Regions from separate parts of the Nonomuraea sp. NPDC050547 genome, predicted to be linked through region 1. Evidence: riboswitches for the same ligand, from Rfam matches in the RefSeq annotation. Region 1 holds a riboswitch; the other holds the start of a gene.

Region 1 (3,399 bases):
TGCCGCACGAAGGGGTGCGCGCAGAACTTGCCGTCGCGCACGCCGATCCCGTACTCGCCGGACAGCGCCTCGGCGACCTCGCGCGCGCTGTAACCGTCCACGATGAAGGAGACGATGCCCACACGCGGGTGGTCGGGACCCCACAGCGACAGCTCCCGCACGCCCTCGATCGAGGCCAGGCCGTCACGCAGCCGCGCGATCAGCCTCTCCTCCTCGATGACCAGCGGCGCCCAGCCGGTCGCGCTCAGCGCGTCGCACGCCGCGGCCAGCGCGATCGCGCCGATCACGTTCGGGGTGCCGGCCTCGTGCCGGGGCTCGGGGTCGTCGTGCCACTCGGTGGACTCCCCGTCCGCCCCGACCGACTTCACCGCGCCGCCGCCCTTGAGGTACGGCTCGCCGCTCGCCAGCCAGTCACGGCGCCCGATCAGCACACCGGCGCCGAACGGCGCGTACAGCTTGTGGCCGGAGAAGACGACGTAGTCCAGGTCCAGGGCGGTCAGGTTGAGCTGGCGGTGCGGGACGAGCTGGGCGGCGTCGACCAGGATGCGGGCGCCGTGCCGGTGGGCGATGTGCGCGAGGGCGGCGATGGGCCACAGCTCGCCGGTGACGTTGGAGGCGGCGGTGACGACGAGCAGCTTGGGGCCGGAAACGGCGGCGAGGGCCTCGTCGGCCTGGCGGACGGCCTCGCCGGGGAAGGCGGGCGGCGCCAGCCGTACCGTCTTGTTCCAGGGGAGCAGCGAGGCGTGGTGCTCGCTGTCGAAGACTACGGTGGTGGTGCCCGCGGGCAGGACGCCGGCCAGCAGGTTCGTGGCGTCGGTGGTGTTGCGGGTGAAGATGACCGCGTCGTCGGGGCGGGCGCCGGCGAAGGCGCGGACGGTGTGGCGGGCCTGCTCGTAGCGGGCGGTGGTGAGCTGGGAGGCGTAGCCGGCGCCGCGGTGCACGCTGGAATAGGCCGGGAGCGCGGCGGTGACGGCGGCGCTGACCGGCTCCAGACAGGGGGCGCTGGCGGCGTAGTCGAGGTTGGCGTAACCGACCAGCTTGCCGCCCTTGACCGGGACCTCCAGGTCGGCGCCGAGCACGGCCGGGACGGCACGGGCCTCGCCGTGCCGGGGCTGCTGCGACTGGGTCTGGGCGGGGACGGAGCTGAAGATGGTCAGCGTGGACACGGCAAGTCTCCTGGGGTCGTCGGGACCCCCTGGAATCGCCACGGAGCCCGCGCTTGCCCGCCACACCTCGTGACGGACCAGGTCCTCACCCGGGGCACCCCGCCGCGGACGCGAGGGTTGCCGGCCAGCTAGCCGGGGCTTGTCGCTGGCACTCATGACCTACACGCAGCACTATAAGCGACACCCGGCCATAAATAGCAACCCCTTAACGCTGCGGCCCGTCGTTGACCACCTCAGCAGGGTGGATCATCCCAGGCCAGCGACATATCCGAACTACTAAGGAGGATCGTGAACTTCTGCGGGGGTTAGGTCGTTGGTACCGGGAGATAGTTCCCGACAACGGAGGTGCGGAGATGTGGGACTGGGTAAGCAACCCGGAGATCTGGATCGGGTTCTTCACCCTGGTCGCCCTGGAGATCGTCCTGGGAATCGACAACATCATCTTCATCTCGATCCTCGCCGGGAAACTCCCTGAGCACCAGCGCGACCGGGCCCGGGTGCTCGGACTGGCCGCCGCGCTCATCAGCCGTCTGCTCCTGCTGCTCGCCCTGTCGTGGGTGGTCAGGCTGACCGAGCCCTTGTTCGCCGTCTTCGGTCATGACATATCCGGCCGTGACCTGATCCTCATCCTCGGTGGCCTGTTCCTGCTGGCCAAGAGCGTCACCGAGATCGGCCACAGCATGGAGCTGAAGGGCGACGACGGCAAGCCGCGCAAGGCCGCCTCGTTCGCCTCGGTGATCATCCAGATCATGATCCTCGACATCGTCTTCTCGCTCGACTCGGTCATCACCGCGGTCGGCATGGTGAACGAGCTGGGCGTCATGGTCGCGGCGGTGATCGTGTCGGTGCTGGTCATGCTGTTCGCCTCCGGCCCCATCAGCCGCTTCGTGGACAAGCACCCGAGCATCAAGATGCTGGCCCTGTCCTTCCTGGTGCTGATCGGCGTGGTGCTCCTCGCGGAGGGCTTCGGCCAGCACATCTCCAAGGGCTACATCTACTTCGCGATGGCCTTCTCGGTCATCGTCGAACTGCTCAACATCAGGATGCGCAGCAGGCAGGCCAAGCGGTCCGAGCAGGAGAACGCCCAGGACGGCAGCTCGTAGGATGAAGCGGTGCGCTTTGACCCGTGGAATCCGGATTTCGTGGCCCATCCTTATGACGTCTACGCCGAGCTGAGGCGGGCTGAGCCGGTCAGCTTCTTCGAGCCGACCGGCCAGTACCTGGTCTCACGGCACGCCGACGTCAACGCGCTGCTGCGTGATCGCCGGCTCGGCCGTTCCTACCTGCACGTCGCCGCGCACGAGGAATTCGGGCAGGAGGCGCCGCCGGACTTCCAGGAGCCGTTCTGGCGGGTGGTCAACGCGGGCATGCTCGACGTGGAGCCGCCCGTCCACACGCGGTTGCGCCGCCTGGTCTCCAAGGCGTTCACGCCGAGGATGGTCGAGTCGCTACGGCCGCGCGTACGGGCGATCGCGGGTGGGCTGGTGGACGCCTTCGTGGCCAAGGGCGGCGGCGACCTGCTCGCCGAGGTGGCCGAGCCGCTGCCGGTGACGGTGATCGCCGAGATGCTCGGCATCCCCGACGCCGACCGGCACCTGCTGCGTCCCTGGTCGGCCGACATCTGCGGCATGTACGAGCTGAACCCGTCGCCGCAGGCCCAGCACACGGCGGTCCGCGCGGCGGCGGAGTTCGCCGGCTATCTGAAGGACCTGGCCCGTGAGCGCGGGCGGCAGCCCGGCGAGGACCTCGTCAGCGCGCTGGCCCAGATCGAGGAGCTGACCGAGGACGAGCTGGTCGGCACCTGCGTCCTGCTGCTCAACGCCGGCCACGAGGCCACCGTGAACGTCACCGGCAACGGCTGGTGGTCGCTGTTCAGGAACCCGGCCGAGCTGGAACGGCTGCGCGCCGACCACTCCCTGCTCCCGACGGCGATCGAGGAGCTGATGCGCTGGGACACGCCGCTGCAGATGTTCGAGCGCTGGGTTCTGGAGGACATCGAGGTGGAGGGCGTGGCGATCCCGAAGGGCGTGGAGGTGGCGCTGCTGTTCGGCTCCGCCAACCGCGATCCTGAGGTCTTCCCCGACCCCGACCGCCTGGACGTGGGCCGGGCCGACAACCCGCACATCTCCTTCGGCGCCGGCATCCACTTCTGCCTGGGCGCGCCTCTGGCCAGGATCGAGCTCATGGAGTCCTTCGGCGCCCTGCTGGAGAAGGCGCCGAAGCTGGAGCTGGT
Region 2 (3,399 bases), on a different contig from region 1:
GTCGGCCATCCGGTAGGCGGCGAGGCTGCGCGCGTAGTCGTCGTTGACGTTGAGTATCAGCGGGTCCCAGTCCTCGGTGGCGTACTCGTCCTCGATCTCCTTGGCGCAGCGCTGCACCGCCGCGGTGTACTCGCGGTACTCGGGCAGGTCGTGGCGGCTCGGGTAGGCGAAGGCCAGGTGCACCACGCGGCCGTGCCACTCGGGGTGGGCGGCCAGGAACTCGCGGTAGGCGACCAGCCCGCGCACGATGTTCTTCGACAGCTCGGTGCGGTCGATGCGGACGATCAGCTTCCTGTCGCCGGTCTGCGCGCGCAGCGCCGCCACGTTCGACTCCACGTCCGGCTCGCAGGCGCGCCGCCACAACTGCTCGCCGTCGACGCCGAGCGCGTGCACGCCGACCCTCGTCGTGCGGCCCTCGTGGGTGACGCCGCGCGCGTCCACCCGGGCGCCCAGCAGGGCCGCGCAGCAGTCGGTGAACGCCCGCGCCCACCGCTCGGTGAGGAACCCGGCGTGATCGGCTCCCAGAATGCCTTCCAGGACCTCACGGGCCACCTCGTCGGGCAGCAGCGCGAAGTACTCCGGCGGGGCCCAGGGCGTGTGGCTGAAATGCGCGATGCGCAGGTCGGGACGCTCGGCGCGGAGCATGGCAGGGGTGAGGGTCAGGTGGTAGTCCTGCACCATCACCCGCGCCCCGTGCCCGGCCTCCTCGGCCAGCGCCAGCGCGAAGGCGCCGTTGTAGTCGCGGTAGGACTCCCACTCGCGCTGGAACCTGGTGCCGAAATGCGGGGAGTTGGGGATGTCGTAGAGCAGGTGGTTGACGAACCACAGCGTGGAGTTGGCCACGGCGTTGTAGGCGCGGTGGAAGGTCGCGGGGGCGATGTCCAGCATGCGCAGCGACCCGGTGTCGTAGCCGGCCTGGTCGAGGCGGCCGCCGGGAGCCTGCCGTACGGCGCTGCGGTCGCCGTCGGAAAGGGCCGCGCAGACCCACAGCACGCCCTCGTCCTTCGCCACGCCGGAAAGGCCGGAGACCAGTCCGCCGCCACCGCGTTTCATGGTGAGTTCACCGTCGTCGGAGACGGTGAAGGAGACAGGACCGCGGTTCGAGGCGACCAGGACGCTGTTCATTTAACTATCCTCCGCTCATAGGATCCCGCTATGGCGCTTGATGAGCTAACCGAGGAACTGGCCCGCTCCGCAGCCGCTGGAGATCATCGCGCACTCGGCGAGCTCTTGCGGCGGATCGAGCCGCACGTACTCCGCCACTGCGCGCGAATCCTGCCCTATCACCAGGACGCGGAGGAGGCCTGCCAGGACACCCTGCTGGCCGTCGCGCGCAACATCGGCCGGTTCGAGGGCAGGGCGCGGTTCAGCACGTGGCTGCACATCGTGACGGCCAACTGCGCCCGCACGACCTACCGGTCGCTGAAGCGGCGGGCGGCCGAGCAGAGCTCCGACGAATTGCCCACGCAGAAGCCGGACGTGGCCCGGGTGAGCGTGATCGCGGGCTCGCGCCTGGACCTGCTCGACGCGATGGAGGCGCTGGAGGCGTCCAAGCCCGACCTGGCGCAGGCGCTCGTGCTGCGCGACATCGTGCAGCTCGACTACAACGAGGTGGCCGAGCAGCTCGGCATCCCTCTCGGCACCGCGAAATCCCGCATCCACCAGGCGCGCAAGTACGTGCAGGGCGTGCTCGGGGAGGACTATCGGTGAGACGGTTTGTCTCACTGGTCGAGACGGGTGGGCAACCGATCCGCTTGACCAGGTAGAGTCCCTTTCGACAACTACATATTGCTCATCCAGAGGGGTGGAGGGACCGGCCCTGCGAAGCCCCGGCAACCCTCCCGGATTGTGACTCGCACCCGCGAGGCCGACCGGGACAAGGTGCCAATTCCGGTCTGTGGTCAAGGTGGCCGCAGGCGAAGATGAGGGAAGGCCTCGCTTCATGTCGCTCGACTTCGGTCCTGCTGTAGCTCTCTCCTGCCGCGAGTGCGGCACCCGCTATGACCTCGGCCCCAGTTTCGCGTGTCTGGAGTGTTTCGGGCCACTCGAAGTGGCCTATGATTTCGGTACGGTGACCCGCTCGCAGATCGAGTCCGGTCCGACCAACATCTGGCGTTACCAGGCGCTCCTGCCGGTCCCCGTGGACGTGGCGGCCAAGCAGAACATGAACCCCGGCTGGACCAAGCTGGTCAAGGCCGGCAACCTCGGCCGGACGCTCGGCATCAAGTCGCTGCACATCAAGGACGACTCCGGCAATCCCACCCACTCCTTCAAGGACCGTGTGGTGGCCATCGCCGTCGAGGCGGCCCGCAACTTCGGCTTCCACACCCTGTCCTGCTCCTCCACCGGCAACCTGGCCGGCGCGGTCACCGCGGCCGCCGCCAGGGCCGGGCTCGACGCGTGCGTGTTCATCCCCGCCGACCTGGAGCAGGCCAAGATCGCCATGGCCCGGGTGTTCGGCGGCAGGCTGATCGGCATCGAGGGCACCTACGACGAGGTCAACCGCTTCTGCTCCGAGCTCATCGGCGACCCGCTGGGCGACAAGTGGGGCTTCGTCAACGTGAACCTGCGGCCGTACTACGCCGAGGGCTCCAAGACGCTGGCCTACGAGATCGCCGAGCAGCTCGGGTGGAGGCTGCCCGAGCAGATCGTCATCCCGATCGCCTCCGGCTCCCAGCTCACGAAGATCGACAAGGGCTTCAAGGAGCTCGTGGCGCTCGGGCTGGTCGAGGACACGCCCTACAAGGTGTTCGGGGCCCAGGCGCTCGGCTGCTCGCCGGTGTCGGCGGCGTACAAGGCCGGGCACGACGTGGTCCAGCCGGTCAAGCCGGACACCATCGCCAAGTCGCTGGCCATCGGGAACCCGGCTGACGGGCCGTATGTGCTCGACATCGCCCGCCGTACGGGAGGGGCGGTGGAAGACGTCACCGACGCCGAGATCGTCGCGGCCATCAAGCTCCTGGCCTCCACGGAGGGCATCTTCGCGGAGACCGCGGGCGGCGTCACCGTGGGCGTGCTCAAGAAGCTGGTGGAAAACGGCGCGCTGGATCCCGAGGCGGAAACGGTCGTGCTGAACACCGGCGACGGCCTCAAGACCCTTGACGCGGTGTCGTCGATCGCCGAACCCACCGCTGTCATCCGGCCCTCTCTCGACGCGTTCCGCGCCATCTGAAAGGAAGTTTAAGGCATGAGCGTTTCTGTACGGATTCCCACCATTCTGCGCACCTACACGGGTGGTAACGCGGAGGTCAGTGGCGAGGGTGCGACGCTGCGCGAGGTCCTTCAGAAGCTGGACAGTGACTACCCGGGGATCGGCGCCCGAATTCTCGATGAATCGGGCAAGATTCGGCGTTTTGTCAACGTTTACGTGGGGCAAGAGGACGTCCGATTCGCCGAGGG

Evidence for each region. A riboswitch is a leader RNA that binds a small molecule or an ion and turns the genes downstream of it on or off. The one in region 1 is predicted to bind S-adenosylmethionine.
Region 2: another riboswitch for S-adenosylmethionine. It lies ahead of thrC (threonine synthase); the one in region 1 lies ahead of ACIBHY_RS33660 (aminotransferase class V-fold PLP-dependent enzyme).

What each region holds. Positions count from the first base shown of each region.
Region 1 covers NZ_JBITGW010000015.1:82,942-86,340, forward strand. The annotation lists gene ACIBHY_RS33660 (aminotransferase class V-fold PLP-dependent enzyme) at 1-1,166, opposite strand, end outside; SAM riboswitch class IV at 1,211-1,326, opposite strand; gene ACIBHY_RS33665 (TerC family protein) at 1,520-2,269, shown strand; gene ACIBHY_RS33670 (cytochrome P450) at 2,279-3,399, shown strand, end outside.
Region 2 covers NZ_JBITGW010000044.1:27,609-31,007, forward strand. The annotation lists gene ACIBHY_RS54515 (trehalose-6-phosphate synthase) at 1-1,125, opposite strand, end outside; gene ACIBHY_RS54520 (RNA polymerase sigma factor) at 1,156-1,710, shown strand; SAM riboswitch class I at 1,790-1,929, shown strand; gene thrC (threonine synthase) at 1,943-3,172, shown strand; gene ACIBHY_RS54530 (MoaD/ThiS family protein) at 3,188-3,399, shown strand, end outside.